DNA from 3 places in the Rhodococcus sp. NPDC057529 genome. Region 1 is predicted to be linked to each of the others. Evidence: riboswitches for the same ligand, from Rfam matches in the RefSeq annotation. Region 1 holds a riboswitch; each other region holds the start of a gene.
What was found. Region 1 has a riboswitch for glycine ahead of gcvP (aminomethyl-transferring glycine dehydrogenase). Riboswitches for the same ligand answer to the same signal wherever they lie in the genome.
Positions count from the first base shown of each region.

Region 2: it holds a riboswitch for glycine, as region 1 does, so the genes downstream of both, gcvP (aminomethyl-transferring glycine dehydrogenase) here and gcvP (aminomethyl-transferring glycine dehydrogenase) in region 1, are expected to answer to the same signal.
Region 3: it holds a riboswitch for glycine, as region 1 does, so the genes downstream of both, gcvP (aminomethyl-transferring glycine dehydrogenase) here and gcvP (aminomethyl-transferring glycine dehydrogenase) in region 1, are expected to answer to the same signal.

Region 1 is NZ_JBHVEY010000003.1:519,687-529,665, reverse strand. Features, by position in the region: gene ACFU5V_RS08345 (flavin-containing monooxygenase) at 1-447, shown strand, start outside; gene ACFU5V_RS08340 (MFS transporter) at 599-1,951, shown strand; gene lpdA (dihydrolipoyl dehydrogenase) at 1,973-3,343, opposite strand; gene lipA (lipoyl synthase) at 3,379-4,308, opposite strand; glycine riboswitch at 4,605-4,696, shown strand; gene gcvP (aminomethyl-transferring glycine dehydrogenase) at 4,819-7,761, shown strand; gene gcvT (glycine cleavage system aminomethyltransferase GcvT) at 7,758-8,873, shown strand; gene gcvH (glycine cleavage system protein GcvH) at 8,912-9,316, shown strand; gene glyA (serine hydroxymethyltransferase) at 9,313-9,979, shown strand, end outside.
Region 2 is NZ_JBHVEY010000042.1:25,174-35,152, forward strand. Features, by position in the region: gene ACFU5V_RS41180 (CDP-alcohol phosphatidyltransferase family protein) at 1-385, shown strand, start outside; gene ACFU5V_RS41185 (DUF881 domain-containing protein) at 385-1,248, shown strand; gene ACFU5V_RS41190 (small basic family protein) at 1,281-1,643, shown strand; gene ACFU5V_RS41195 (DUF881 domain-containing protein) at 1,651-2,397, shown strand; gene gcvH (glycine cleavage system protein GcvH) at 2,440-2,844, shown strand; gene ACFU5V_RS41205 (FHA domain-containing protein) at 3,142-3,666, shown strand; gene ACFU5V_RS41210 (MerR family transcriptional regulator) at 3,663-4,403, shown strand; gene ACFU5V_RS41215 (bifunctional nuclease family protein) at 4,553-5,026, shown strand; gene ACFU5V_RS41220 (MerR family transcriptional regulator) at 5,307-5,927, shown strand; glycine riboswitch at 5,997-6,120, shown strand; gene gcvP (aminomethyl-transferring glycine dehydrogenase) at 6,295-9,147, shown strand; gene ACFU5V_RS41230 (metallophosphoesterase) at 9,191-9,979, opposite strand, start outside.
Region 3 is NZ_JBHVEY010000013.1:115,866-125,844, reverse strand. Features, by position in the region: gene gcvH (glycine cleavage system protein GcvH) at 1-350, opposite strand, end outside; gene gcvT (glycine cleavage system aminomethyltransferase GcvT) at 406-1,512, opposite strand; gene gcvP (aminomethyl-transferring glycine dehydrogenase) at 1,509-4,373, opposite strand; glycine riboswitch at 4,530-4,623, opposite strand; gene lipA (lipoyl synthase) at 4,842-5,867, shown strand; gene ACFU5V_RS25160 (Tm-1-like ATP-binding domain-containing protein) at 5,900-7,264, shown strand; gene iolM (scyllo-inosose 3-dehydrogenase) at 7,328-8,491, shown strand; gene ACFU5V_RS25150 (creatininase family protein) at 8,536-9,393, shown strand; gene ACFU5V_RS25145 (helix-turn-helix domain-containing protein) at 9,756-9,979, shown strand, end outside.

The sequences.
Region 1 (9,979 bases):
CGCGCCGACGTCGTCGTCACCGCAACGGGTTTGAACCTGCTCGCGTTCGGCGGCATGACTCTCGCCGTCGACGGCCGCGACATCGACCTCACCGAGACCATGGCGTACAAGGGGATGATGCTCAGCGGGGTGCCCAACTTCGCGTTCGTCATCGGCTACACCAACGCGTCCTGGACGCTCAAGGCCGACCTGGTGTGCGAATACGTCTGCCGGCTGCTCACGCACATGGACGCGAACGGATTCGCGCAATGCTCCCCGGAACGGGACAGCGCAGTCGACGAGGAGCCGTTCCTCGACTTCGCCGCCGGCTACGTGCTGCGGTCGGTGGAGTCGTTCCCGAAGCAGGGGTCGAAAGCGCCGTGGCGGCTCCGGATGAACTACTTCCGCGACCTGGTGACACTGCGGCACGGCAAGATCGTCGACGACGCGATGGTGTTCCGCCCGTGAGTACTTGTTAACCGCCCGCGGTTGACAAGTACTCACGGGTCGTGTCTTCCGACATTCGGAATCGGAGTTGGAAACGGGTGACCTGTCCGCCACGGTAAGTGGGTCGTGAGCCACATCACAGCCCACCTCCGAGGAAGAGCAGGTCCCGAGCATGCAATTCGACCTACGCGAACGCATCGACAGCAGTCCGATGACGCGCTACCAATGGGGCGCCGTCGCCATCTGCGGTCTACTCAACGTGCTCGACGGCTTCGACGTCCTCGTCATGGCGTTCACCGCGCAGTCGGTGTCGCAGGAGTGGGAGCTGTCCGGCTCCGTCGTCGGTCTCCTGCTCAGTGCCGGGCTGTTCGGCATGGCCGCGGGGTCGCTGTTCCTGGCGCCGTGGGCAGACACCATCGGTCGCCGCGCCATGATCCTGCTGTGCCTGGCGCTGGCGTCGTCGGGCATGCTGCTGTCCGCGGTCAGCCAGAACGCGATGCAACTCGGTCTGCTCCGCGCGCTCACCGGGGTCGGAATCGGCGGAATCCTCGCCAGCAGCAACGTCATTGCCAGTGAGTACGCGTCGAACCGCTGGCGCGGGCTGGCCGTGAGCCTCAATTCCACCGGCTACGCCGTCGGCGCCACCCTCGGCGGCGTCATCGCCGTCGTGCTGCAGAACTCGCTCGGCTGGCGCTCGGTGTTCCTGTTCGGTGGCCTGTGTACGGCCGTGATCATCCCCGTCGTCTACGCGCGACTCCCCGAATCGATCGACTTCCTGCTCGTGCGTCGCCCGGCCAATGCCCTCGACCGGATCAACGCGTTCGCGCGGCGGGCCGGTCAGCGGCCCCTCGACGAACTGCCCGCACCGCGCGCCGCCGCCGCTGCGGACGCCGGATTCGCGGTGCGCGTGCTCCTCTCCCCGGAGCGGCGCCGCAGCACGCTCCTGGTGTGGTTCGCGTTCTTCACGGCGATGTTCGGCTTCTACTTCGTCACCAGTTGGACGCCGAAACTGCTGGTCGAGGCGGGCATGTCCGCGAACCAGGGCGTCACCGGCGGCGTGCTCCTCAACCTCGGCGGCATCTTCGGCGCCACCCTGCTCGGCGCTCTGTCGGCGCGGTTCGCCCTGAAGCGGGTGCTCATCGCGTACCTGGCGATCGCGGGGGCGCTCCTCGTCGTCTTCGTTCCCGCCACCGCGTCCATCGTCGTCGCGTTCGGGCTCGGCGCCCTCATCGGCGTCTTCGCCAACGGCTGCATCGCCGGGCTGTACGCGATCACGCCGTCGGTCTACTCCCCGGCCGTCCGCGCCACCGGAGTCGGCTGGGGCATCGGCGTCGGACGCGTCGGCGCCATCGCGTCCCCGATCGTCGCGGGCGCCCTCCTCGACCGCAACTGGTCGCCGACGCAGCTGTACATCCTCGTCGCCGTGTCCTTCCTGCTCGCCGGAATCGCCGTGTCGCGACTGCGATTCGAGAAGACCGGCGGCTCCGCCACCCGTGAGTGGTTAACGAGTGCAGAGACTCGCTAACCACTCACGGGCCCGGAGGGCCTAGGCGTGGACATGCAGCGGTTTGCCGGCCACCGCCAGCAGTGCCTCGCCGAGGGCCTCGCCCTGGGTGGGGTGGGCGTGCACGAACTTCGCCGCCTGGGCGGAGTCGACCCCGAAGTTGTACAGCAGCTGCGCCTCGCCGATCAGTTCGCCGACGCGGTCGCCGACCATGTGCACACCGACCACGACGCCGTCCGGCGTCACCACGAGTTTGACCGCCCCCGACGTCCCGAGGATCTGGCTCTTGCCGTTGCCGGCGAGGTCGTAGACGACCGTCCGGACGTTCTCGCCGAACTTCTCCCGCGCCGCGGTCTCGGTCAACCCGACCGACGCGACCTCGGGGTGGGAGTACGTGACGCGGGGAATGCCGGTCTCGTCGATGACGTCCGGACGGAGTCCGGACATCTCCTCCGCCACGAAGATGCCCTGCTGGAACCCGCGGTGCGCGAGTTGGAGGCCGGGCACGATGTCGCCGACCGCGAAGACATTCGGCACCGTGGTGCGCAGCCGGTCGCTGGTGACCACGAATCCCCGGTCGAGGACGACGCCGGTCTCCTCGTACCCCATCGAGGCGGTATTCGGACCGCGGCCCACCGCGACCAGCACGACGTCGGCGTCGAGCACATCGCCGGAGTCGAGGGTGACGGTCACGGCGTCTTCGTCCTGCGCCACCTCGGTGACCCGCACCCCGGTCTTCGCAGCGATCTTGCGACGACGGAACGCCCGTTCGAGATATTTGGAGACCGTCTCGTCTTCGTTCGGCACCAGTCTGGGCATCGCCTCGACGATCGTCACCGACGCGCCGAACGACGCCCACACACTGGCGAATTCGACTCCGATGACGCCGCCGCCGAGGATGATCGCCTTCTTCGGGACCGTCGGCAGCACGAGCGCCTGCTCGCTGGTGACGACCCTGCCGCCGATGCTGATGCCCGGCAACGTCTTCGGGGACGAGCCCGTCGCCAGTACGACGGCGGCGCCGGTGATCAGCTCGCCGTCGACCTCGACACCGTTGGGTCCGACCAGCCGTCCGCGACCGTTGACGACGGTGATGCCGTGGGAGTCGACGAGGCCCTGCAGGCCCTTGTGCAGGCGGGTCACGACGGTGTTCCGGTAGCTCAGTACCTTCTCGAGGTCGACCCCGCCGAACGTGACGTCGACCCCGAACCGCGAGGCGGTGCGGGCATTGTCGGCGACCTCGGCGGAATGCAGCAGCGCCTTGGTCGGAATGCACCCCTGGTGCAGGCAGGTGCCGCCGAGTTCGTTCTCTTCGATCAGAATGACCGAACGGCCCAGTTCGGCCGAACGGATCGCGGCCGCATAGCCGCCGGAACCGCCGCCGAGGATGACGACATCTGCAGATCGGGACATGGGAACTCCTTGAGGGAACGGAAAGGGAATCGACATCAGAGTGCAGCGGTCGCGGCGACCGCTTCGGCGTGCAGGCGGCCCGCCCGGTAGGACGACCGCACGAGCGGCCCGGACAGAACGCCGAGGAATCCGATCTCGCGGGCGACCCCGTCGAGCATCACGAACTCCTCCGGTTTCGCCCACCGCTCCACCGGATGATGCCGGGCCGAGGGCCGCAGGTACTGGGTGATCGTGACCAATTGGCAGCCGGCGGCATGCAGGTCCCGGAGTGCCTGGATCACCTCGTCCGTGGTCTCCCCCATCCCGAGGATCAGGTTCGACTTGGTGATCAGGCCGTCCTCCCTGGCCCGCGTGATGACGTCGAGGGAACGCTCGTAGGTGAAGGCAGGCCGGATGCGACGGAAGATCCGGGGAACGGTCTCCACATTGTGCGCGAGTACCTCCGGGCGGGTGTCGAACACTTCGCGCAGCTGTGCGGCGTCGGCGTTGAAATCCGGGATCAGCAGTTCGACCCCGGTGCCCGGGCACAGTTCGTGAATCTGCCGGACCGTCTCGGCGTACAGCCAGGCGCCGCCGTCGGGCAGATCGTCGCGCGCCACGCCGGTGACGGTGGCGTACCGGAGGCCCATGGTCTGCACCGATTCCGCGACCCGCCGGGGTTCTCCCCGGTCGAGGGCCGCGGGACGGCCGGTGTCGATCTGGCAGAAGTCGCACCGCCGGGTGCATTGGCTACCGCCGATGAGGAACGTGGCCTCACGGTCCTCCCAGCATTCGAAGATGTTGGGACATCCGGCTTCCTGACACACGGTGTTCAGGCTCTCGCGTTCGACGAGGGCGGCGAGATCACGGTATTCGGGGCCGGTCCGCATCTGCACCTTCATCCACGACGGTTTGCGTTCGACCGGGGTCTGGGCGTTGCGGACTTCGAGGCGGAGCAGGCGGCGGCCCTCAGGGTGCGCAGTCATGTAGGGAACTCCTATGACCGGACGAAACCGGTCGGTTTGCGAATCCCTCGGGCAGCGCGGCACCGGGGAACAGTAAGTGGGAGGGCGAGCACACGACGACAACCGTTGCACTCGAGGCTGTCTGGGCTCTCACCGATCGGCGTGTGCGGTCACGTCCGAGCGAGGATCACTCGAGGATGCCAAACGACGAGGCGTTTTGGCAACATCGTCGCCCGCTCGGCGACCGGGACGGAGCCTGGGGAGACAAACCCGTCACGCCTGTGTACTGTTTGGCCAACCACAACTGAATACGCCGTTGACGCGCAGCGGGAGAACCTCCTTGTCGGAGGCGCCGTAGGAGCAACTTCCTCCCCGGGAATCTCTCAGGCCCCAGTACCGCAGCGTAGAGGCAACTCTGGAGAACAGAATCGGCCGCAGGCCGGTACTTACCGAAGGTGAAGAGCACGCCGCGCATGCGGTGCGCCCAAACTCTCAGGTTTCAGGACAGAGCGGGGAGGTGCCCCCTTGTCGATGTCCGGTGCGGTCCGGACTCAACGAAACCGGAGTCACCTCGTGCCAGTCGAATCCCGCCACGCGCATCGCAGCGCGCCTCTCACCAGCGATTTTCCGTCACGCCACATCGGCCCCGACGCTTCCGCCACCCAGCGCATGCTCGGCGCCCTCGGTTACGACACGCTCGATCAGCTCGTCGATGCCGCGGTGCCTGATCAGATCCGCAGCTCGGAGGCCATGGACCTGCCGGTGGCACGGTCGGAGCAGCAGGTGCTGTCCGACCTGCGCACGCTGTCGGAGCGCAACGAGACCCGCGTCCAGATGATTGGCCTCGGTTACCACGACACCATCACGCCCGCAGTTCTGCGCCGCAACATGCTCGAGTCGCCGGCCTGGTACACCGCGTACACGCCGTATCAGCCGGAGATTTCCCAGGGCAGGCTCGAGGCGCTGCTGACGTTCCAGACGGTCATCGAAGACCTGGCGGCGCTGCCCCTCGCCGGTGCGTCCCTGCTGGACGAGGCCACCGCGGTGATGGAAGCGGTGCTGCTGATGCGGCGCGCGAACAAGGCGAAGTCGGGGACCAACCGGGTCGTCGTCGACGCCGACTGTCTGCCGCAAACCCTCGCGGTGGTGTGCGGCCGGGCCAAGTCGGTGGGCATCGACGTCGAGGTGGCCGAGCTGACCGATGGACTTCCGGACGGTGACCTGTTCGGCGTCGTGTTCCAGGCGCCCGGCGCCAGCGGCCACGTGCGCGACCTGGCCCCGCTCATTGCCGCCGCCCAGGAGCGCGGCGCGCTGACCACGGTCGCGGCCGACCTGCTGTCGCTGACGCTGCTGACGCCGCCCGGCGAGCAGGGCGCCGACATCGCGGTGGGATCCGCCCAGCGTTTCGGTGTGCCGCTGTTCTTCGGCGGGCCGCACGCCGGGTACATGGCCGTGCGCGGCGGACTCGAGCGGATGCTCCCCGGCCGGCTCGTCGGAGTGTCCGTCGACGTCGACGGGAAGACGGCCTACCGGCTGGCGCTGCAGACCCGCGAACAGCACATCCGGCGCGACAAGGCGACTAGCAACATCTGCACCGCGCAGGCGCTCCTCGCGAACGTCGCCGCCATGTACGCCGCCTATCACGGCCCGGAAGGGCTGCGTGCCATCGCGACTCGGGTCCACGGACATGCCACGTCCGTCGCGGGCGGCCTCCGCACGGCGGGACACTCGGTGGTCCACGACAGCTTCTTCGACACCGTGCTGGTGCACGTTCCGGCCGGGGCGCGCGACGTCGTCGACCGCGCCGACCGCGCCGGCATCAACCTGAGGCTGGTCGACGCGGACCACGTCGCGGTCGCCTGCGACGAGTGCACCACCGACGAGATCGTGGACCGCGTCCTCGCCGCGTTCGGCGCGCGAGCCCAGGCGGGAACCGTCTCCGCGCTGCCGCAGTCGCTACTGCGCACGTCGAACTACCTGCAGCACCCCGTGTTCCACGAGCACCGGTCCGAGACGGCGATGCTGCGCTTCCTGCGCGCCCTGTCGGACAAGGACCTCGCGCTCGACCGCACCATGATCCCGCTCGGCTCGTGCACGATGAAGCTCAACTCCGCCGTGGAGATGGAGCCGATCAGCTGGCCCGGGTTCGCGTCCATCCACCCGTACGCCCCGGTCGAACAGACCAGCGGCTACCTGCAGCTCATCCGCGGCCTCGAGCGGTGGCTGGGTGAGATCACCGGATACGACCGGGTGTCGTTGCAGCCCAACGCCGGATCGCAGGGCGAACTGGCCGGGCTGCTGGCCATCAACGGCTACCACGACAGCCGCGGCGACCACGGACGCGACATCTGCCTGATCCCGCAGTCCGCGCACGGCACCAACGCCGCGTCCGCGGTGCTGGCGGGCATGCGGGTGGTCGTGGTCGCGACCGCGGAGAACGGCAACATCGATCTCGATGACCTGCGCGCGAAGATCGCCGCGCACGAGGGCACGATCGCCGCGATCATGCTCACCTACCCGTCCACCCACGGCGTGTACGAGAACGACGTGCGGACGGTGTGCGATCTCGTGCACGAGGCCGGCGGCCAGGTGTACGTCGACGGCGCCAACCTCAACGCGCTCGTCGGCCTGGCCCAGCCAGGGAAGTTCGGCGGCGACGTGTCGCACCTGAACCTGCACAAGACGTTCTGCATCCCGCACGGCGGCGGCGGCCCCGGTGTCGGACCGGTCGCGGTGCGCAAGCATCTGGCGCCGTTCCTGCCCGGCAACCCGCTCGGCGGAGACCAACTCGGCACTCCGGTATCGGCGGCGAACTACGGCTCCGCCGGCATCCTGCCCATCACGTGGGCGTACATCGCGCTGATGGGCCCGGACGGGCTGACGGAGGCCACCAAGTCCGCGGTGCTGGCCGCCAACTACGTCGCGAAGTCGCTCGACGCACACTTCCCCGTCCTGTACACCGGGCCCTCGGGTCTGGTGGCGCACGAATGCATCCTGGACCTGCGACCCGTCACGAAGGCCACCGGCGTGACCGCCGAGGACGTGGCAAAGCGGTTGATCGACTACGGTTTCCACGCCCCCACCCTGTCGTTCCCCGTCAGCGGCACCCTGATGGTGGAGCCCACCGAATCCGAGGACCTGGCCGAACTCGACCGCTTCATCGAGGCGATGACCTCCATCCGCCGCGAAATCGACCTGGTCGGCGAGGGCGTGTGGCCGCTCGAACGCAGCCCGCTGCGTCAGGCCCCGCACACCGCGGATCAGGTCACCGCCGACGACTGGGATCTGCCCTACCCGCGGCACCTGGCCGCCTTCCCCGTCGCGTCGCTGCGGGCCGGCAAGTACTGGCCGCCAGTGCGCCGCATCGACGGCGTGCACGGCGACCGCAACCTCGTGTGCTCGTGCCCCGCGCCCGAGGCCTTCGAGAACACCACCGACATTGATTCCCCGGCCCTCGAGGAGGCCTTCGCATGACCGTCACCACGACACCCGCGTCCCCACTCCTGGACGAGCACGGCGCTCTCGGAGCGCATTTCACCGACTTCGCGGGCTGGCAGATGCCGCTGAAATACGACAGCGAACTCGCCGAACACCACGCCGTCCGCACGTCCGCCGGACTGTTCGACCTCTCGCACATGGGTGAGATCGCCGTCACCGGAACGGAATCCGGCGCACTGCTGGACTACGCGCTGGCCGGCGAGCTGTCGAAGATCGGTGTCGGGCGGGCCAAGTACTCGCTCCTGTGCAACGCGGACGGCGGCGTGATCGACGATCTCGTCGTCTACCGACTCGCCAACGAGCACTTCCTGGTGGTCGCGAACGCTGCGAACGCCCCGGCCGTGTACCGCGAACTGGCGGCGCGCGCCGACGGTTTCTCGGCGAACGTCGACGACCAGTCCGCGGAGACCGCGCTGATCGCCGTGCAGGGACCGGCGGCCCAGGACATCGTGCAGTCCCTCGTCCCCGCCCCGCAGGTGGAGACCGTCGCGGAACTGAAGTACTACGCGGTCACCCGCGCGGTCGTCGCCGGCATCGACGTCCTCCTGGCCCGCACCGGCTACACCGGCGAGGACGGCTTCGAACTGTACGTGCCGAACGCGCAGTCCGTGGCGTTGTGGCGTGCACTGCTGGCCGCCACCACGGAGCGGGACGGCGTCCCCGCGGGTCTCGCGTGCCGCGACACCCTGCGGCTCGAGGCCGGAATGGCGCTGTACGGGCACGAACTGACCCTCGACACGAACCCGTACGAGGCCGGCCTCGGCAAGGTGGTCCGGCTGAACAAGGCGTTCGTCGGCCGCGACGCCCTGCAGACGTTGTCGGAGCAGGCCCCGCAGCGGGTGCTCGTCGGTCTCGCAGGCACCGGACGCCGCGCCGCCCGCGCCGAATACACCGTTCACGACGCGACCGGCGGAGCGGCCGTCGGCACGATCACGTCCGGCGCCCTGTCCCCGACGCTGGGACATCCGATCGCGCTGGCGTTCGTCGACATCGCGTTCCGTGAGCCCGGCACCGAGCTGACCGTCGACATCCGCGGCAAGAAGGAACCGTTCGTGGTCACCGCATCGCCGTTCTACCGCCGTTCCTGAACCCTCCCACTCCCTTCGGCCCCGAAAAAGGTACCGCCATGTCTTCAGCAGCCTTCCCCGACGACCGCAGCTACACCGACGACCACGAATGGGTCCTGATCGAACCGGGCGCCGAGCTGCCCGACGAGCCCGTCCGCGTCGGCATCACGTCCGTCGCCGTCAACTCGCTCGGCGAACTCGTCTTCGTCGATCTGCCCGAGGTCGGGACGACCATCGTCGCCGGCGAATCGTGCGGCGAGGTCGAGTCCACCAAGACCGTCTCCGAGCTGTACCCGCCGGTGAGCGGCCGGGTGACCCTGATCAACACTGCCGCCGTCGACGACCCCGGCCTGGTCACCTCCGACCCGTACGGGGAGGGCTGGCTGTTCGCCGTCCAGCCGTCCGCGGCCGGCGAGCTCCTCACCGCCGCCGAGTACGCCGAGAAGAACGGAGCGAACGCATGAGCGTCCTCAGCCGTGACCTTGCGGACTTCGACCCGGCCGTCGCCGCGCTGATCGGTAAGGAACTCGACCGTCAGCGCACCGGCCTGGAGATGATCGCGTCGGAGAACCACGCGCCGCTCGCGGTCATGCAGGCGCAGGGCTCGGTGCTGACCAACAAGTACGCGGAAGGCTACCCGGGGCGCCGCTACTACGGCGGCTGCGAGCACGTCGACTCGATCGAGCAGCTCGCCATCGACCGCGTCAAGGCCCTGTTCGCCGCGGAATACGCCAACGTGCAACCGCATTCCGGCGCCACCGCGAACGCGTCGGTGATGCACGCGCTGATCAAGCCGGGCGACACCATCCTCGGCCTGTCCCTCGCCGACGGCGGCCACCTCACCCACGGCATGCGGCTGAACTTCTCCGGCAAGCTCTACAACGTGGCCGCGTACGGGGTGTCCGAGAAGGACTATCTCATCGACATGGACGAGGTCGCGAAGGCCGCGCGTGAGCACCGGCCGCAGCTGATCATCGCCGGCTGGTCGGCCTACCCGCGTCAGTTGGACTTCGCCCGGTTCCGGGAGATCGCGGACGAGGTCGGCGCCTACCTGATGGTCGACATGGCCCACTTCGCCGGCCTCGTGGCCACCGGATATCACCCGTCCCCGGTGCCGCACGCGCACG
Region 2 (9,979 bases), on a different contig from region 1:
CGATCGCCTCTACGTCGTCACGACGCTGGTGACGTTCGTCGTGCGCGGATTCATCCCGTGGTGGGTGGCGGCGATCCTGATCGGCCGCGATGCCGTTCTCGCGCTGACACTGCTGATCTACCGGCGGCGCGGACTGCCACCCCCCGACGTGATGTACCTCGGCAAGGGGGCCACGTTCCTGCTCATGTTCGCACTGCCGATCACCCTCGCGGCGCAGGGTGACTGGAGCATCGCCGCCGTGGCGGAGCCGCTCGGCGCTGCACTCCTCGTCTGGGGCACGGTGCTGTACGTGTGGACCGGGCTGCTCTACACCGTCAACGCGCTGGCCGTTGCGCGCACCGCTCCCGCGCGAGGATCGGGCGGCGACCAACGCGAGGTCCGCTGATGACACGAACCGAGTCCGGCGTCCGCAGGAATCCGGTGCCGTCCCTGCTGCAGTCTCTGATGAACGATCATCTGGACCCCGGCTACGAGGGCGCGGCCGAGGATCGCGAGCACGGCCATTCGCGGCAGACACGGGTCGGTCGGCAGGTGTGGATCGCGATCGGCGCACTGCTCGTGGGCCTGGTGCTGTCGATCGCCTACCGCCAGGCCACCGAACGCATCCCGGGCACCGAGCAGGTGCGGACCGAACTCCTGAGCAAGGTGCAGGACGCGGAGGACCGGGCGGGCGCCCTCGCGGCAACCCGGGACACGTTGTCGGCGCAGGCCGACGACGCCCGCGCTGCCGCACTGGCCGGCGACGCCCGCGGTGCCGCACTGCTCGACGAGCTACACGGGCTCGAGGGGGACGCCGGGGTCGAGGCCGTGCACGGTCCCGGACTGACGGTGACGCTCACCGACCCCGCGGCCAAACCCAACCTGTCCGACTCGTCCCAGCGCAGTGTCGGGGGGAAAGCCGTGGTGCTCGATCGCGACCTGCAGTCGGTGGTCAACTCGCTGTGGGCGGGCGGAGCCGAGGCCATCGCGGTCGGCGACGTGCGGATCGGCCCGTCGGTGACGATCCGGCAGGCGGGCGGCGCGATGCTCGTGGACAATCAGCCGGTGTTCTCGCCGTACGTGGTCTCCGCCATCGGCCCGCAGGGGCCGATGCAAACCGGATTCGTGGTGAGCGACGCCTACCTGCGGATGTCCAGCGTGGCGCAGTTGTACGGCATCGGCTTCGCGGTCGCGGAGGCCGACGACCTCCACTTGCCCGCCGCGCCGGCGCGGGAAGTGCGGGCAGCCCGGGAAGCAGGAACACGATGACAACGACGGAGTCGGATGGAGGCGTCACACGAATGAAGGCAGCGCTGAAGGGCGGATCCGCGATCTACGGGGTGCTCGCCCTGATCGTGGGGATCGTGCTGGGAGTGGTGTTCAGCCCGCAAGTGCCCGATGCCGTGCAGCCCTACCTGCCCATCGCCGTCGTCGCCGCGCTCGACGCGGTGTTCGGCGGATTGCGCGCCTACCTCGACGAGATCTTCGACTCGAAGGTGTTCGTCGTCTCGTTCGTGTTCAACGTCCTCGTCGCGGCGCTGATCGTGTGGCTCGGTGACCAACTCGGTGTCGGAACCCAACTGTCCACCGCGATCGTCGTCGTGCTCGGCATCCGCATCTTCGGCAACGCGGCCGCGCTGCGGCGGCGTCTGTTCGGGGCGTGATCGCACCGTGAGCGGGCACGAGGGCAGACACGAACTGCACGGCAACGAACCCACGACGTCGCGGCGCTCCCACGTCGTCTTCGCGCTGCTGGCCGCGCTCCTGCTCGGCGGGCTGGGAATCGCGATCGTGACGCAGGTGAAGAACACCGGGTCCGGCGACACGCTCGACTCGGCGAGCCCCGCGGATCTGCTGGTCGTGCTGGACACGCTGAATCAGCGGGAGGCGGCCCTGCGGCAGGAGATCGCATCGCTGGAACAGACCTTGGCAACCCTGCAACAGAGTGGCAGTTCCGGGGCGGCACTCGACGAGGCGCAGGCCCGGCTGACGGCCCTGTCGATCCAGGTCGGGAGCGTACCGGCCACCGGCCCCGGCGTGACGATGCGCATCACCGACCCCAACAGGGGCGTCGGATCCGAGGTCCTGCTCGACCTCGTCCAGGAATTGCGCGCCGCCGGCGCCGAGGCCGTCCAGATCCAGGGGGCCGACGGCCCGCCCATCCGGATCGGCGTCGACTCCTGGGTGTCCGGTTCGGCGGGCGGGGTGTCGGTGGACGGCCGCAAGGTGAACGCCCCCTACGGAGTTGTCGCCATCGGTGATCCGCCGACTCTGGCGGCGGCGCTGAACATTCCCGGCGGGGTCGTGGACACCGTCGCGCGCAGCGGTGGACAGTTGACGATCGAACAATCGCAGCAGGTCACGATCTCCGCCTTGCGGGAGGCGAAACCTCGCCAATACGCTCAGCCCGGAAATTGATCTTCGCATCCGCCCGCGGATTGCCATCGAAAGGACGCCACTGTGAGTGAGCTCGAAATCCCCGCCGATCGTCGGTACACCGCCGAACACGAGTGGGTCGAGCGGACGGGGCCCACGACGGTACGCGTCGGCATCACCGATTTCGCGCAGTCCCAGCTCGGCGACGTCGTGTTCGTGCAGCTTCCCGCGGTCGACGAGGACGTGACGGCGGGCGAATCGTTCGGCGAGGTGGAATCCACCAAGAGCGTCTCCGACATCTTCGCCCCGCTGACGGCGAAAGTCGTTGCCGCCAACGCTGATCTGGACGGCAACCCGGAACTCGTGAACTCCGCCCCCTACGGGCAGGGGTGGCTGGTGGAACTCGGCGTCGACGACGAGGCGACCCTCGACGCCGCACTGGCCGAAATGCTGGACGCCGCCGGGTATGCAGACATCACGGCAGGATAATTTCCCGTCGAACACGAGAAGCGGTAATCGGATAGTTTCGGAAGGTGCCGACAGCCCGGAAAACGGGGTTGCCGGGGAGATCCGCTGTCGGAATACCGGTTCGTAATGTACTGGCGGCCTGTCTCACTACACGCACCGGCGTGCGCAGGGTACGGTCAATGTTGAACGCATGTGCCGTGTCGGGGCGCAGGTCCGTAGTTTGAATGTGATCGTGGGAGTTTGCACAGAAGTTAATGTGCACGGGAACCGAATTATGTAGTACCGAGTGGCATTGCGTAGTCCAGCGAATCTTGCTGGATGATCGAACTAGGAGGAGAAACGGTGAGCGAGAACGGCAACGACGCGGTCTATGGGGAGACGCCGGCGGAAACCACGTCGGTCTTCCGCGCGGACTTTCTCAATGAGCTCGACAACTCCTCGGCAACCCAGGCTCCGGAGGCTCCGGTGTCGGGTGTGGAGGGACTGCCCGCGGGCTCTGCTCTGCTCGTCGTCAAGCGTGGACCGAACGCAGGGTCGCGCTTCCTGCTCGACCAGCCGACGACGTCCGCAGGACGGCATCCCGACAGCGACATCTTCCTCGACGACGTGACGGTCAGCCGTCGTCATGCGGAGTTCCGCCAGGAGGACGACGAGTTCCAGGTGGTCGACGTCGGCAGCCTCAACGGCACGTACGTCAACCGCGAGCCGGTCGACTCGGCAGTCCTCGCGAACGGCGACGAGGTGCAGATCGGCAAGTTCCGGCTGGTCTTCCTGACCGGACCCCGGACCACGGCCGGTGGGTCGCAGATCGGTGAGACGTCAGCTGGTGCGGGTAGCCAATGACCGCGGTGCGGCAGCAGCAGGCGCATTCGGGGATGTCGATCGGCTCCGTGCTGGATCGACTGCGCCCCGATTTTCCTGATGTGACGATCTCGAAGATCCGGTTCCTCGAAGCAGAGGGTCTCATCAGCCCGCAGCGCACTCCCTCGGGGTATCGGCGATTCTCGATCGCCGACACTGAACGACTGCGCTACGTCCTGACAGCGCAGCGCGATCAGTATCTGCCGCTGAAGGTCATCAAAGAGCAGCTCGAGGCCATCGACAGAGGTGTGGCCACGGTCGGCGCGGGCGATTCTTCGCCGCGCCGGCCGCGCGCGCTCACCGTGGCCCCGGGCGAAGTGTCCCCGGAGGAGTTCCGCACCGACCGCGAGGTGCGGATCAGCCGCGACGATCTGATCTCCCGGGCCGGAATCGACGAGAAGTTCCTCGGCGAGCTGACCCGGGGCGGCCTGGTCGTTCCCGGGCCGGCGGGGTTCTTCGACGAGGACGCGGTGACACTGGCGCGCACCGCGAGGGCGATGTCCGAGTTCGGCCTCGAGGTGCGGCACCTGAGGGCATTCAAGCTGGCCGCAGACCGCGAGGCCGGATTGGTCGCGCAGATCGCCGGGCCCGTGGCCAAGGGCCGCGACGCGGGCGCGCGCGATCGCGCCGAGGAGATGGTGCGCGAACTGGCCGCGTTGTCTCTGACGTTGCACACCTGCCTGGTGAAGTCGGCGGTCCGAGGTGCGCTCGATCGGTGAGGTGAGCTCACCGGTGGTCCCGCTTCGGAACTTCCCAACGACGCTGCGCTCGAACGGCTGTACGGTCGAAGAGCAGACACGAATCGAATAGAATCCTGGTACGGCACTGTGTGCCGCGGACGGACCATTGCAGGGTGGAGGCAGACGCGATGAGCGAAATGCACGTGATCGGAGTTCGTGTCGAGCAGCCCCAGAACCAACCTGTCCTGCTGTTGCGGGAAACCGACGGCGAGCGGTATCTGCCCATCTGGATCGGGCAGACCGAGGCCACGGCCATCGCACTCGAACAGCAGGGTGTCGAGCCGGCGCGCCCGCTGACCCACGACCTGATCAAGAACCTGATCGAAGCGTTCGGCCGCACCCTGAAGGAGGTCCGCATCGTCGACCTTCGCGAGGGCACGTTCTATGCCGACCTGGTGTTCGACCAGAACACCCGCGTCTCGGCCCGCCCGTCCGACTCCATCGCCATCGCACTGCGCATCGGGGTCCCGATCTTCGCCGAGGAAGCGGTGCTCACGGAGGCCGGTCTGGTCATGCCCGACGAGCGCGAGGACGAGGTCGAGAAGTTCAAGGAATTCCTCGAGTCCGTGTCGCCGGACGATTTCAAGGCCACCGACGGCTAGTTTCTCCTACGGAAGAGCCGCTTGCGCAGTAACGGTTGAGGTTCTTCCGGCGCGTTGCGTTGACCCCGTCTCCTCGGAGTCATAGCGTTCGGTGCAGTGATTTTCTGCCCTGCAGATTGTATCGGGCGTACGCTGAGTAGGTTCAGGGTACGGGCTTGCTCGATGTCACTGGTGGCGCTTGCGCCGCTCGACGTGCTGCGGATTGCCGCGGACACTGGCGACGCGCGTCACAGGCGCACTGATCGTCGGGTTCAGTGCAACATGCGAGAGGGAGTAGTCAGTGGGAGATCGGCCGCAGGAGAATGCGCTGAATCTTGCGCCCGGCGACAACGTTGCCGAGCCCGAATTCAGCTCCGAGGAGATCCAGCCGGGTCTCTTCCCGGACGATTCGGTGCCCGACGACCTGGTCGGATACCGCGTCCCCATCGCCTGCCAGATCGCGGGAATCACCTACCGTCAGCTCGATTACTGGGCTCGCACGTCCCTCGTGGTGCCGTCCATCCGCGGCGCGGCCGGGTCGGGTAGCCAACGGCTGTACTCGTTCAAAGACATCCTCGTTCTCAAGATCGTCAAGCGCCTGCTCGACACCGGAATATCCTTGCAGAACATTCGCGTGGCCGTCGACCACCTCCGGAAGCGCGGAGTGCGGGACTTGGCCAAGATCACACTTTTCTCGGACGGGACCACGGTCTACGAGTGCACGTCCGCCGAGGAGGTCGTCGATCTGCTCCAGGGCGGGCAGGGTGTGTTCGGTATCGCGGTCAGTGGTGCCATGCGCGAACTGACCGGCACCATCGCCGATTTCCCGGCGGAGCGCGCCGACGGCGGCGAGAGCGAGCAGAGCCCCGAGGACGAGCTGGCGTCGCGGCGCAAGAACCGCGCGAGCCGCAAGACGGGCTAGACCACAACCCCGGAACCCCGGCGCTGGTGGCGCCGCTGTCTGTGCTCGTGACATAGACTGGCGGTGCGTCGACGCCGTGCGGGAGAGTTCCGGGCACTGCATGCACAGCAGCATCGTGTGTGCGGAAGTTCGGGCGCCGAAGGAGCAACACCTCCCCGTCAATCTCTCAGGCACACAGGACCGTGCGGGCTCCGACGCCTCTGGAAAGCGGTGGGAGCACCCACCCGCCCACGGGGAAAGGGCTGTCCTCGCACGCGAATGACGGTACCGAATCTCTCAGGCGCTCGATCCGAGCAGGCGACAGAGGGGGAGGGGCGTTCCGCAGAGCGGGGCGTGTCCTGATCCTCCGAACTGCTTGGGAGTTGTCGTGATCGACGCTGGAAGCCGTACATTCGCCGATCGTCATGTCGGCCCGAACGCTGCGGAACTCGCGCACATTCTCGAACTGGTCGGCGCGGATTCGCTCGACGACCTGGCGTCGAAGGCCGTTCCCGCCGTCATCCTGGACGGGGTCACGGGCGGCATCGCCGACGGCCTCGACGCCCTGCCCGCACCCGTCTCCGAACACGAGGCGCTCGCCGAACTGTCCGCACTCGCCGCGCAGAACACCGTGGCGACGTCCATGATCGGACTCGGCTACTACGACACCCTCACCCCGCCGGTTCTGATTCGGAACATCATCGAGAACCCGGCCTGGTACACGGCCTACACGCCGTACCAGCCCGAGATCAGCCAGGGCCGCCTCGAGGCCCTCCTCAACTTCCAGACGATGGTCGCCGACCTGACCGGCATGGAGGTCGCGAACTCGTCGATGCTCGACGAGGCCACCGCCGCCGCCGAGGCGATGACGCTGCTGCGCCGGGCGAGCAAGAGCAAGTCCCCGCGGTTCGTCGTCGACGCCGACCTGTTCCCGCAGACGCTGGCCGTCGTCGAGACCCGGGCCGAGCCGCTCGGCATCGACGTCGTGGTGGCCGACCTCTCCGCCGGCCTGCCGGACGGCGACTTCTTCGGCGTCCTCGGGCAGATGCCCGGCGCGTCCGGCAGCATCGCCGACTACACCGACGTGATCGCCGCAGCCCACGAGCGCGGCGCACTGGTCGCGGTCGGGGCGGATCTGCTGGCGCTGACTCTTCTCACCCCACCCGGCGAGATCGGGGCCGACGCCTGTTTCGGGACCACCCAGCGGTTCGGTGTCCCCATGGGCTTCGGTGGCCCGCACGCCGGTTACCTGGCCGTGCACACCAAGCACGCACGCCAGCTCCCCGGCCGTCTGGTGGGCGTGTCCGTCGACGCCGACGGCGACAAGGCGTACCGGCTGGCGCTGCAGACCCGCGAGCAGCACATTCGCCGTGAGAAGGCGACCTCGAACATCTGCACCGCGCAGGTGCTGCTGGCGATTCTCGCCGCCATGTATGCCAGCTACCACGGTGCCGAGGGCCTGAAGGCGATCGCCCTGCGCGTGGCGAACACGGCACACTCCCTGGCGGCCGCACTCCGCAGGACCGGGGTCGTCGTCGTGCACGACCAGTTCTTCGACACGATCCTCGTACGCGTCGACGGCCGGGCCGCGGACGTGGTGACGAAGGCGAAGGACGCCGGCATCAACCTGCGGCTCGTCGATGCCGACCACGTCGCCGTCGCGTGCGACGAGGCCACCACCGACGACGACGTCGCCCGCGTGCTGGGAGCGTTCGGCGGCGACGGCGCCGTGGCCCCCGAGACGGGCACGTCCGTTCCGGACGCGCAACTCCGCGGATCCGACTACCTGCAGCACGAGGCGTTCACCCGATACCGCACCGAGACGGCGATGCTGCGCTACCTGCGGGCATTGTCGGACAAGGACATCGCCCTCGACCGCAGCATGATCCCGCTCGGTTCCTGCACGATGAAGCTCAATGCGACCGCCGAGATGGAAGCGATCACCTGGCCCGCCTTCGCCGGACTGCACCCGTTCGCGCCCACCGGGGACACCCCGGGAATTCTCCGCATCATCAAGGACCTCGAGAACTGGCTCGTCGCGGTCACCGGCTACGACGCGGTCAGCCTGCAGCCGAACGCCGGCAGCCAGGGCGAGTACGCCGGGCTGCTCGCGATCCGCAACTACCACCTCAGCCGCGGCGACGATCACCGCGACACCTGCCTCATCCCGTCGAGCGCTCACGGCACCAACGCCGCGTCGGCGGTCATGGCCGGGATGCGGGTCGAGGTCGTCGCGTGCCGCCCGAACGGTGACGTGGACCTCGACGACCTGCGGGCGAAGATCGCCGACCACGCCGAGCGCCTCGCGGCGATCATGATCACCTACCCGTCCACCCACGGTGTGTACGAGCACGAGATCGCGGACATCTGCGCCGCCGTCCACGACGCAGGCGGCCAGGTGTACGTCGACGGCGCCAACCTCAACGCCCTGGTCGGTCTGGCCCGGCCCGGACGGTTCGGCGGCGACGTCAGCCACCTCAACCTGCACAAGACGTTCTGCATCCCGCACGGCGGCGGCGGCCCCGGTGTCGGTCCGATCGGTGTGCGGTCGCACCTCACACCGTTCCTGCCCGGACATCCGCTCGCCCCGGAACTCGGCACCGCGGGCCCGATCTCCGCGGCCCCGTACGGCAGCGCGTCGATCCTGCCCATCACCTGGGCGTACATCCGGATGATGGGCGCCGTCGGACTGCGCCGCGCCAGCCTGACCGCCATCGCGTCCGCCAACTACATCGGGCGCCGCCTGGACGAGTATTTCCCCGTCCTCTACACCGGCGAGGGCGGAATGGTGGCCCACGAGTGCATCCTCGACCTTCGGCAGATCACCAAGGACACCGGTGTGACCGTGGACGATGTCGCAAAGCGCCTCGCCGACTACGGTTTCCACGCTCCGACGATGAGCTTCCCGGTGGCGGGCACGCTGATGGTGGAGCCCACCGAGAGCGAGAACCTCGAAGAGATCGACGCCTTCTGCGAGGCGATGATCGCGATCCGCGCCGAGATCGACCGCGTGGGCTCGGGGGAGTGGACGGTGGACGACAACCCGCTGCGCGGTGCCCCGCACACGGCCGGCTGCCTGGCGGCGGAATGGAATCACCCCTACACCCGCGAGACGGCGGTGTTCCCCCGAGGGAAGGCCCGGCCGAAGGTGTGGCCCGCGGTGCGGCGCATCGACGGCGCGCACGGCGACCGCAACCTCGTGTGCTCCTGCCCGCCGATCTCCGCGTTCGAAGGAGCATGACACCGGAGGGCCGTCCCGCTTCGGCGGGGCGGGCCCTCCGCGATCAGTCCGCGCGCACCAGTTCGAGGATCGTGATCTCCGGTGGGGCGCCCACCCGCACGGGCGGGCCCCACGCGCCGACGCCGCGGGTCGTGTACAGGACGGTGTTCCCGATGCGGTCGAGTCCCGCCACCGACGGCTGCTGCAACGGCACCAGATAATTCAGCGGCCACATCTGGCCGCCGTGCGTGTGCCCCGACAGTTGCAGGTCCACACCGAGATCCGACGCCTCCAGGGCCTGCCGCGGTTCGTGCGCGAGGAGCACGACGAACGTCGACGGATCGCGTCCCGCGAGCGCGGCGGGAAGGTCCGGCTCGTACGGCGCCGGCGACGAATAGTCGTGGATACCCGCGATGTGGATGACGGCGCCGCCGCGGGCGATGGTCGCGTGCTCGTTACGCAACGTCCGGATGCCCAGTCCGTCCCACACGTCGAGCCACCGGCCACCGTCGTCGGCGTAGAACTCGTGGTTGCCGCTGACCCCGAACACCCCGAGCGGGGCGTCGAGGTCGCCGAGCGGCTGTAGATCGGGCGCAACCTTCGCGACGGTGCCGTCGACCAGATCGCCCGCGATCGCGACGAGATCCGGCCGCTCCGCGTTCACCAGATCGACCACCCGCTGCGTGAAATCGACCCCTCGTGCCGGGCCGACGTGCAGATCGGAGACGAGCGCCACACGCACACCGTCGAACTCGGCGGGGAGACGCTGCAGCGGAACCCGGACCCGCACGATCCGCGGTCGAGCGGCCTCCCGCACCCCGTAGCCGGCGGCGCCGACAGCACCCACCACCAC
Region 3 (9,979 bases), on a different contig from region 1:
GCCTCGGACGGCAGGACGGCGAACAGCCAGCCCTCGCCGTAGGGGTCCTTGCTGACCAGTTCCGGGTCGTCGACCACGGCGGTGTTGACGATCGACACGGTGCCGCTGACCGGCGGGTACAGCTCGGACACTGTCTTGGTCGACTCGACCTCGCCGCACGCCTCGCCGAGGGTCACCGTCGATCCCACCGTGGGGAGTTCGAGGTAGACGAGGTCACCGAGGTTGTCGACGGCCACCGCCGTGATGCCCACCCGCACAGGGTCGGCGGGCAGGGCGGCCCCGGGTGCGACGGCGACCCACTCGTGCTCGTCGGTGTAGCTCAGGTTTCCGGGAAGGGAGATCTCGCTCATGGCTTTTCTGGCCTTTCGAAGATGACGCTGGGAACGGGACGGGCCGACGGGGTCGTCAGGACCGCTTGTAGAAGGGGGGCTTGACCACGGTGAAGGGCAACTTGCCGCCGCGAACGTCGACCAGCACCGTCGAGCCGAGTCGGCTGCGTTCGCTGTCGAGGTAGGCCAGCGCGATCGGGTAGCCGAGGGTGGGGGAGAGGATCCCCGAGGTGACCACCCCGATGACGGAATTCGGGTCGTAGGCGTCGTGCACCGCGTACTCCGCCCGCGCCGCCCGCTTGCCGGTGCCGACCAGCCCGACCAGCGTGCGCGACGGTGCCGTGTCGGCGATCTTCGCCAGTGCCTCCGATCCGACGAACTTCTTGTTCAGGCGCACCACCCGCCCGAGACCCGCTTCGAACGGGGTGATGTCGAGACTGAGTTCGTGCCCGTACAGCGCCATCCCGGCCTCGAGCCGCAGCGAGTCCCGGCACGCGAGACCGGCGGGAACCCCACCGGCGCGCACCGTCGGCTCGAGCAGCGCCCGCCACAGCTGGACGGCGTTCTCGTTCGGGACATACAGTTCGAAGCCGTCCTCACCGGTGTATCCGGTGCGTCCCAACAGAACCGGGATCCCGGCGACGGTGGCGGTGGTGGCCGCGTAGTACTTGAGCTCCTGCACGGTGGCCGCCTCCGCGGAGGGGACCAGGGTGAGCAGGATCGCCTCGGCGGCCGGCCCCTGCAGGGCGATCAGAGCGGTCGTCTGCGAGCGATCGGTGACCGCGACGTCGAATCCGGCGGCGCGCTCGGTCAGCTTGGCGAAGACCGTGCCGGCGTTGGACGCGTTCGCGACGACGAGGAACTGGTCGGCGCCGAGCCGGTAGGCGACGAGGTCGTCGATGACGCCGCCGTCGTCGTTGCAGATCAGCGAGTACTTCGCGCGGCCCGGCGCCACTGCGGTGAACTCACCGGCGAGGGCATGGCCGAGGAACGCGGCCGCATCCGGGCCGGTGACGTCGATCTCGCCCATGTGGGACAGGTCGAAGAGGCCGGCCACCGACCTGACCGCGTGGTGTTCGGTCAGGTCGCTGTCGTACTTCAACGGCATCTGCCACCCGGCGAAGTCGGTGAAACTGGCTCCGAGGGAACGGTGCTCGTTTTCGAGGGGAGTAGCGAAACTCATGCGAGGACTTCTTCTCTCGTATCGGTCGATGAGGGGGCTTCGAAAGCGTCGGGTGCGGGGCACGAGCACACCAGGTTGCGGTCGCCGTGTACTCCGTCGATCCGCCGGACCGGCGGGAAGTACTTGTTCTCGCGCAGCGAGGGCACCGGGAAGGCGGCCTCCTGCCGGGTGTAGGGCAGCGTCCACTCGGTGGTGGTGACCTGGGCGGCGGTGTGCGGGGCCTGCCGCAGCGGGCTCGATTCGAGTGGCCAGGTGCCGTCGGCCACCCGCTGGATCTCGGCGTGGATGCCGATCATGGCGTCGATGAACCGGTCGAGTTCCTCGAGGTTTTCCGATTCGGTGGGTTCGACCATCAGGGTCCCGTTGACCGGGAACGACAGGGTGGGGGCGTGGAATCCGTAGTCGATCAGCCGCTTGGCCACGTCTTCGGCGCTCACACCGGTCGCCTTGGTCAGGGCACGCAGATCGAGGATGCATTCGTGGGCGACCAGATTCCCGTCGCCGGTGTAAAGCACCGGGTAGTAGGGAGCGAGCGCGCCCGCGAGGTAGTTGGCCGACAGTACTGCGGTTTCGGTGGCCCGGGTGAGTCCGTCCGGTCCCATCAGTGCGATGTAGGCCCAGGTGATCGGCAGGATGCCGGCGGAGCCGTAGTTCGCCGCGGAGACCGGGGGGCTGGCGGGGTCGGCCGCGAGTGGGTCGGACGGCAGGAACGGGGCCAGATGCTCGCGCACGGCGACCGGGCCGACACCGGGACCGCCACCACCGTGCGGGATGCAGAAGGTCTTGTGCAGGTTCAGGTGTGAGACGTCGCCACCGAACTCGCCCGGCCTGGCCAGGCCGACCAGCGCATTGAGGTTGGCCCCGTCGATGTACACCTGCCCACCGGCGTCGTGGACGAGTTCACACACGGTGCGGACGTCGTTCTCGTAGACCCCGTGGGTGGAGGGGTAGGTGAGCATGATGGCGGCGATCTTGCCGCTGTGCCGGTCGATCTTGGCGCGCAGATCGTCGAGGTCGATGTTGCCGTTGGCGGCCGTCGCCACGACCACCACCTGCATCCCGGCGAGCACCGCGGAGGCTGCGTTGGTGCCGTGCGCGGACTGCGGGATCAGACAGATGGTGCGGTCGGTGTCGCCGTTGGCGGTGTGATAGCCGTGGATGGCGAGCAGACCCGCCAACTCGCCCTGGGAGCCGGCGTTCGGCTGCAGCGAGACCCGGTCATAGCCGGTGATCTCACAGAGCCACCGTTCGAGGTCGTCGGTGAGCTCGCGGTAGCCCTCGGTCTGGTCGGCCGGTGCGAAGGGGTGGATGCCGGCGAACTCCGGCCAGCTGATCGGCTCCATCTCCACCGCGGAGTTGAGCTTCATGGTGCACGAGCCGAGCGGAATCATCGTCCGGTCCAGGGCGAGGTCCTTGTCGGACAACTTGCGCAGGAACCGCTGCATCGCCGCTTCCGAACGGTAGCGCCGGAACACCTCGTGCTGGAGGAAGGTCGAGGTCCGGGTCAGTGTCGGCGGAATGTAGGAGGTGTCGACGGGGGCCAGGGCCGCACCGAAGGCCGCCAGGACCCGCTCGACGATCTCGCCGGTGGTGTGCTCGTCGCAGGACACCCCGACGTGGTCGGCGTCGATGTAGCGCAGGTTGATCCCGTCCGCGTTGGCGGCGCGGACGATGACACCGGCCCGGTGCGGGACGTGGGCGACGACGGTGTCGAAGAAGTTCGAGTGCAGGGTCTCGATGTCCGCGGCGTGCAGTCCGGAGGTCAGGTGCGCGGCGTGCGAGTGCACCCGCCCGGCAATCGCACGCAGTCCCTCGGCGCCGTGATAGGCGGCGTACATCGCGGCCACGTTCGCCAGCAGGGCCTGGGCGGTGCAGATGTTGCTGGTCGCCTTGTCGCGGCGGATGTGCTGCTCGCGAGTCTGCAGCGCCAGCCGGTACGCCGGGGAGCCGTCGGCGTCCTTGGACACCCCGACCAACCGGCCCGGCAGCATGCGTTCGAGACCGCCTCGGACGGAGATGAATCCGGCGTGCGGGCCGCCGAAGAACAGCGGCACACCGAACCGTTGGGCCGACCCGACGGCGATGTCCGCACCCTGCTCGCCCGGGGAGGTGATCAGGGTCAGCGCGAGCAGGTCGGTGGCCACCGTGGTCAGGGCGCCCCGCCGGTGCGCCTCGGCGATCGACTCGCTCAGATCCCGCACCCCGCCGGTGACCGACGGATTCTGGTAGACGACGCCGAAGAACTCCCCGTCGGGCAAGCCGCGGTCCAGATCGGTCACGACCAGCTCGATGCCGACGGCGTCCGCGCGGCCGCGCAGAACGGACAGCGTCTGCGGGAAGCAGCCGGCGTCGACGAGGACCCGGCGCGAGGGGGACTTGTTGGCGCGGCGCATCAGCAGGACGGCCTCGGCGACGGCGGTGGCCTCGTCGAGGAGCGAGGCACCCGCGACCGGGAGGCTGGTGAGCTCTTCGATGACGGTCTGGAAGGTCAGCAGCGCCTCGAGTCGGCCCTGGGAGATTTCCGGCTGGTACGGGGTGTACGAGGTGTACCAGCCCGGCGCCTCGAGGATGTTGCGACGCAGGACGGCGGGAGTGATGGTGTCGTAATAGCCGAGCCCGATCATCTGCACCCGCGGCCGGTTCTTGCCGGCGATCGTCCGCAGGTCGGCCAGCACATCCTGTTCCGCGCGGGCGGAAGGCAGGTTCAGCGGTTGCGCGGTCCGGATCTGGGACGGAACGGCACGCGAGACGAGGGCGTCGAGGGAGTCGTATCCGAGGACCTCGAGCAGTTGCGCGATCTCGGTCTCGGACGGGCCGATGTGCCGGTCTTGGAACGTGGGTGCGATGTCGGGATGGGACACGAAGGACCTCCAATGGTCGGTTCTGCTCGACTCGACGTCGAGCGCAGAGCGCGGCCCTCCCCGATCTGTCCTGTCACCTGAGAGATTGGGCACCCCAACAGTATTGGGGCGCTCTTCACCTTCGGTAAGCGTTCGCGACGCTTTCTCCAGAGTTGCCTCTGCGTGTCAGTACTGGGCCTGAGAGATTCCCGGGGAGGAACTTGCTCCTACGGCGGCCCTGCCTCGGCAGGGCATCTCCTGACACGCATCGAACGGCATGTGCGGTTGTTGTGTGCCCCGCCACTGTACCCAAAATGTTCGGAGTTCCGCACGCCGATTGGTAACAATCGAGAAAACTGCGCGGAATTCCGCTCAATTGGGGCGATCTGTTCTTGTGTTCGCGGGTTCGGTGCGGCACTCTGGGGAGCGAGCGTCGGGCGACCGCCCACGCTGTTCGGCATTCCGATCACCCCGACCCGAGGAATCGCCATGTCAGTGACCAGCGACGGCCGCAAGCTTCTGCGTCTGGAGGTCCGCAACGCTCAGACCCCGGTCGAACGCAAGCCGGCCTGGATGAAAGCCCCCGTTCGTATCGGCGCTCAGTTCCGGGAGATCTCCGCCCTGGTCGAGTCCGCGGACCTGCACACCGTCTGCCGCTCCGCCGGATGCCCGAACATCTTCGAATGCTGGGAGGACCGCGAGGCCACCTTCCTGATCGGCGGAGACCAGTGCACCCGCCGCTGCGACTTCTGTCAGATCGATACCGGCAAGCCGGTCGACCTCGATCGGGACGAGCCGCGGCGTGTGGCCGAATCGGTGCGGACGATGAACCTGAAGTACGCCACGGTGACCGGTGTGGCTCGCGACGATCTTGACGACGGCGGGGCCTGGCTGTACGCAGAAACCGTCCGGATCATCCACGACCTCTGCCCCGGGACCGGGGTCGAACTGCTCATCCCGGACTTCTCCGGAGTGCCGGAGCAGTTGACTCAGGTCTTCGGGGCCCGGCCCGAGGTGCTCGCCCACAACATCGAAACCGTGCCGCGGATCTTCCGCAGAATTCGACCGGGCTTCACTTTCGATCGATCCCTCGACGTGCTCGCCCGCGCGAAAGCCGCGGGCCTGATCACCAAATCCAACCTGATCCTGGGGATGGGTGAACGGCGCGACGAGGTCGACGAAGCCCTCGAGCAACTCCACGCCGCCGGATGCGACCTGGTGACCATCACCCAGTATCTGCGCCCCTCTGCCCGCCACCTTCCTGTCGACAGGTGGGTGCACCCCGATGAGTTCGCCGAACTCGCCACCCACGCAGAAGGACTCGGCTTCGCCGGCGTGATGTCGGGGCCGCTGGTGCGCTCCTCGTATCGCGCCGGTCGCCTGCATGCGGCGGCCGTCGCCGCCCGCCTCACCCCGCAGCCTCCAGCGTCCGGATTGAGCGGACTTCCGATCGAAACTCCGAATGAAACAGCAGTTCGTTCGGAACTCCGATCAAAAGTTGCCGAATACTCTTGATTTGTTCGGTAAACAGGTCTAGCGTTCTTCTCATGACAAGCGCAAGGCGGCCCGGCGCCGCGAGGAGCGAAGCGGCTCCGATCGTCGTGGTCATCGGTACTTTCGACACCAAGGCCGCTGAACTCGGAGCCCTCAGCGATGAGATCGAGCGGCTCGGTGGGATCGCGATCATGCTCGACACCTCGGCTCGGACGGCGCAGCGTCCCTCGGACGCGGTGATCGGCACTCGCCGCTTCATCGACCAGGCGACGGTCGCCGCCGCGGCGGGAAGTTCGATCGCCGCGATCAGCGAACTACCGCGCGGTGAGGCCGTCAGCGCCCTGCGGTCGGGCGTCAGTCGCCTCCTGAGCGCGATGGTCGCCGAAGGCGAGATCGACGGCGCCGTGTGTATGGGAGGGGCCGGAACGCACATCGCCGGCCCTGCCCTGCAGTACCTGCCCTTCGGCTTCCCCAAACTCATCGTCTCGCCGCTGGCCTCGGGAAACCGGACCTTCGACCCCTACGTCGGAATCAGCGACATCGCCGTTCTGCACTCGGTCGCCGACATCATCGGCATCAACTCGGTGACCAGCGAGATCTACCGAAGCGCCGCCGGCTACATCGTCGGTGCCGCGGCCGCCGCCGCGCTCGCCGCCCCGACCGCGGATGCCGGTCAGCGGCCGATCACCGTGGCGGTGTCGATGAACGGCAACACCACCCCCGCGCTCGAGCGTGCCCAGAAACACCTCGAAGGCAAAGGCTTCGGCTTCGTTGCCTTCCACGCCAACGGCACCGGCGGCCGGGCGCTCGAGAACGCCGTCCAAGCGGGACAGGTCGACGCGGTCATCGATTTCACGACCACGGAGCTGAGCGGACACCTCATCGGTGGCCTGATGGATCCCGGTCCCCACCGGATGGAGGCGGCCGGCAAGGCCGGACTCCCTCAGGTGCTCGTTCCGGGCTGCGTCGACTTCATCACCTGCGGCAAGCTGGCCGACACCCAACGACAATTTCCGGGACGCACCTACTTCGGGCACAACCCCGAACTCACGCTGGTGCGGCTGACCACATCCGAAATGATGCGGGTAGCAGAAACATTCGCGGCAAAGGCCAACAACAGTGTCGGCCCGACCCGGGTGTACGTCCCGACCGCGGGCTTGTCGGTGCCCAACGCGCCGGGCCAGGTCTTCTGGGATCCGGAAGCCGATCGCGCCTTCACCACGGTGCTCGAATCGTGCCTCGAGCCGAACATCGAACTGACCAAACTCGACGTTCACATCAACGATCCCGCCTTTATCGACCACATACTTGCAGATTTCGTTCCTCTGCTCGAAAGCCGTGACCGTCACGCACCGTCTGCCGCCCCGGCGGAGGCATCCATCACCACAACCCCGCGCGGTAGCTATGCCCATCGCTAAGGACGGGCCTGATAGCTGCATCCTCAACCATCCGCGAGTGAACACGATCGATCGGAGACACCGATGAAAGCAGTAGTTCTCGAAGCAGAGTGGGCCCCGCGTGCATCTGCACGCATCTCGGACCGCGACGCAGAACGCCAGTGGGCCCGCATCGCCAGCGATGCGTACCGCAACCCGTCGGTCGACCTCCGGACGATCGCCGACCCCGGCGAACCCGGTCCCACCGAGGTCGTCGTCGAGGTCGGTGCCTGCGGGCTGTGCGGCTCGGACGTGCACATGTTCGAGACCGACGACGAGGGGTACATGCTGCTCCCGTACCACCTCAAGGCCCCGGTCATCACCGGCCACGAGTTCGCCGGCAAGATCGTCGCCGCCGGTAAGGACGTCACCGAGCTGCGTGTCGGCGGACTCGTGGCCGTCGAGGAAATCCAGTGGTGCGGCAACTGCCGCGAATGTCGCGGCGGGTACTGGAACCAGTGCCGCAACATCGAAGACCTCGGCTTCACCGTCAACGGCGGCTTCGCCCAGTACGTCAAGGTGGACGCCCGGTTCTGCTGGCCCCTCGACGCGGTCCTCGACCGATACGGCGACGAGGAAACCACCCTCGAGGTCGGCGCCCTCACCGAACCGACCAGCGTCGCGTACGAGGGCATGTTCACCCGCGGCGGCGGCTTCAAGCCCGGTGGTGCGGTGACGGTGTTCGGCGGCGGACCCATCGGGCTGGCCTCGGTCGCACTCGCACAAGCCGCCGGCGCCTCGAAGATCTTCCTCGTCGAGCCCATCGCCGAGCGTCGCGAACTCGCCCTCAAGCTCGGAGCGACGCACGCCATCGACCCGATCAACGAGGACGCCGCCGACGCGGTGCTCACCGAAACCCGCGGAAACGGCTCGGCGATGGTCGTCGAGGCCAGCGGAAACACCAAGGCCGTGATGCGCGGCGTCGAAGACACCCTCGGAGTCGGCGGCAAGGTCATCGTCGCCGGCATGGACGCCAACGCGGCACAGATCAACCTCATCAACATCCAGCTCAAGGCCGGCTCCTTCTACGGAACCGTCGGACACTCCGGAACCTGGGACTTCCCGAACGTCATCAACCTGATGGCCGCCGGGCGAATCAACATGGAGCACGCCATCACCCGCCGATTCCCCCTCGCCGGGCTGGTCGACGCCATCGACGAAACCAAGGCACGCGGCAACGGAAAGATTCTGGTCAAGCCGCAGCTCTGACCACCACCAACACCTGTATCGAACACCCTAGAAAGGCCTCTCCCATGACCGAACTGCACTCGCGCCTGATCACCGACCTCGCACCGCCGGACATCCAGGAATACCTCAAGACCGACGACACCATCCTCATCCCGATGGGCGCGGTCGAGATGCACGGCTACCACCTGCCCATCGGCACCGACATCTACAACGCCATGGAGGTCTCCAAGCGCGCAGCCGAGAAGGCCGGCGTGCTCTACGGCCCGCCGATCTGGACCGGCTACAGCCCGCACCACCTCCGCGAAGCCGAGAACGGCATGGGCACCATCACCTTCCGTGGAGACACCGTCCGCGGCATCATCTACGACACCGCCCGCTCGCTGATCCACCACGGCTTCAACCGCATCATCTTCGTCAACGGCCACACCTCCAACACCAAGGTCACCGACGAGGTCTTCCGTACCCTGCGGTACGAGACAGGTGCACTGCTCGGCATGTTCAAGCCCTACGGTGAGCGCTACCTCGGCATCATCGAAGACCTGATGGAGAACACCGCAGAGGAGACCGCCGGCTGGCACGCCAGCGAGCAGGAAACGTCGATCATGATGGCGTACAAGCGCGACAACGTGAAGCTCGACCGCGGCCTCGACACCCGCGCGCAGGCCCCCGAATGGCTGCCCGAGTCCTTCAAGAAGGTCGACGCCAGCCCCGACGTCGAGTTCCAGGGCTACGAGTACTTCTACTTCCCGATGGAGCACCAGGAGATGGCCCCGCACGGCGTCATCGGCAACCCCTTCCGTGCCACCGCGGAGAAGGGCGAACAGATCTTCGACCGGTTCTCCCAGCACCTCGCCGACGCCGTCGGTGAGCTCAAGAAGGTCAAGGTCGACATCACCCAGCGTGAGTACATCCTGAAGGCCTGACCCCGCCCCACCCCCTACACCAGCGGCCGCCCCACGCCGATCCCTCGGCCGGTCCGGACTCCCTGGTGTAGGGGCGAGCCCCTCGCGGCTCGGAACCCAAGCTTCCGGGTAGGGCGATGTCTTCCACTCGCCCTACCCGGGTATCCACCTCCCCCCAGTGGCCGAGATTCCGAACAAGTTCACAGAGAGCTATCGGTCGCTCCCGACCGTCGACGGGCAAATTGCCACCTTTGAGTTGTTCACTCCCATAAGGATTCGGTCGGAATAGACACCGAACGGGATCGAAACGGCGTGTGCGCGATGTTCGCCAAACCGAACACCCCGACGTAGACTGGACTCGGCCCGAAGTAACCTTCGGCACGGTGAGGAAGCCCGGCCGATACCGCGCAGGGGCGCTGTTCACCGGCCCGGCTTCAGACGAGATGGAGGAAGAGATGACGGACGTGACGGATGATCCGGCGGATGTGGGTTCGATCGGTGACAGGCTGCGAGCGCTGCGCACAGAGCACGGCTACTCGATTCGTGCGCTCGCCGAGCGTGCCGAGATCTCATCCTCCGTCATCAGCGAAGTCGAGCGGGGAAAGAC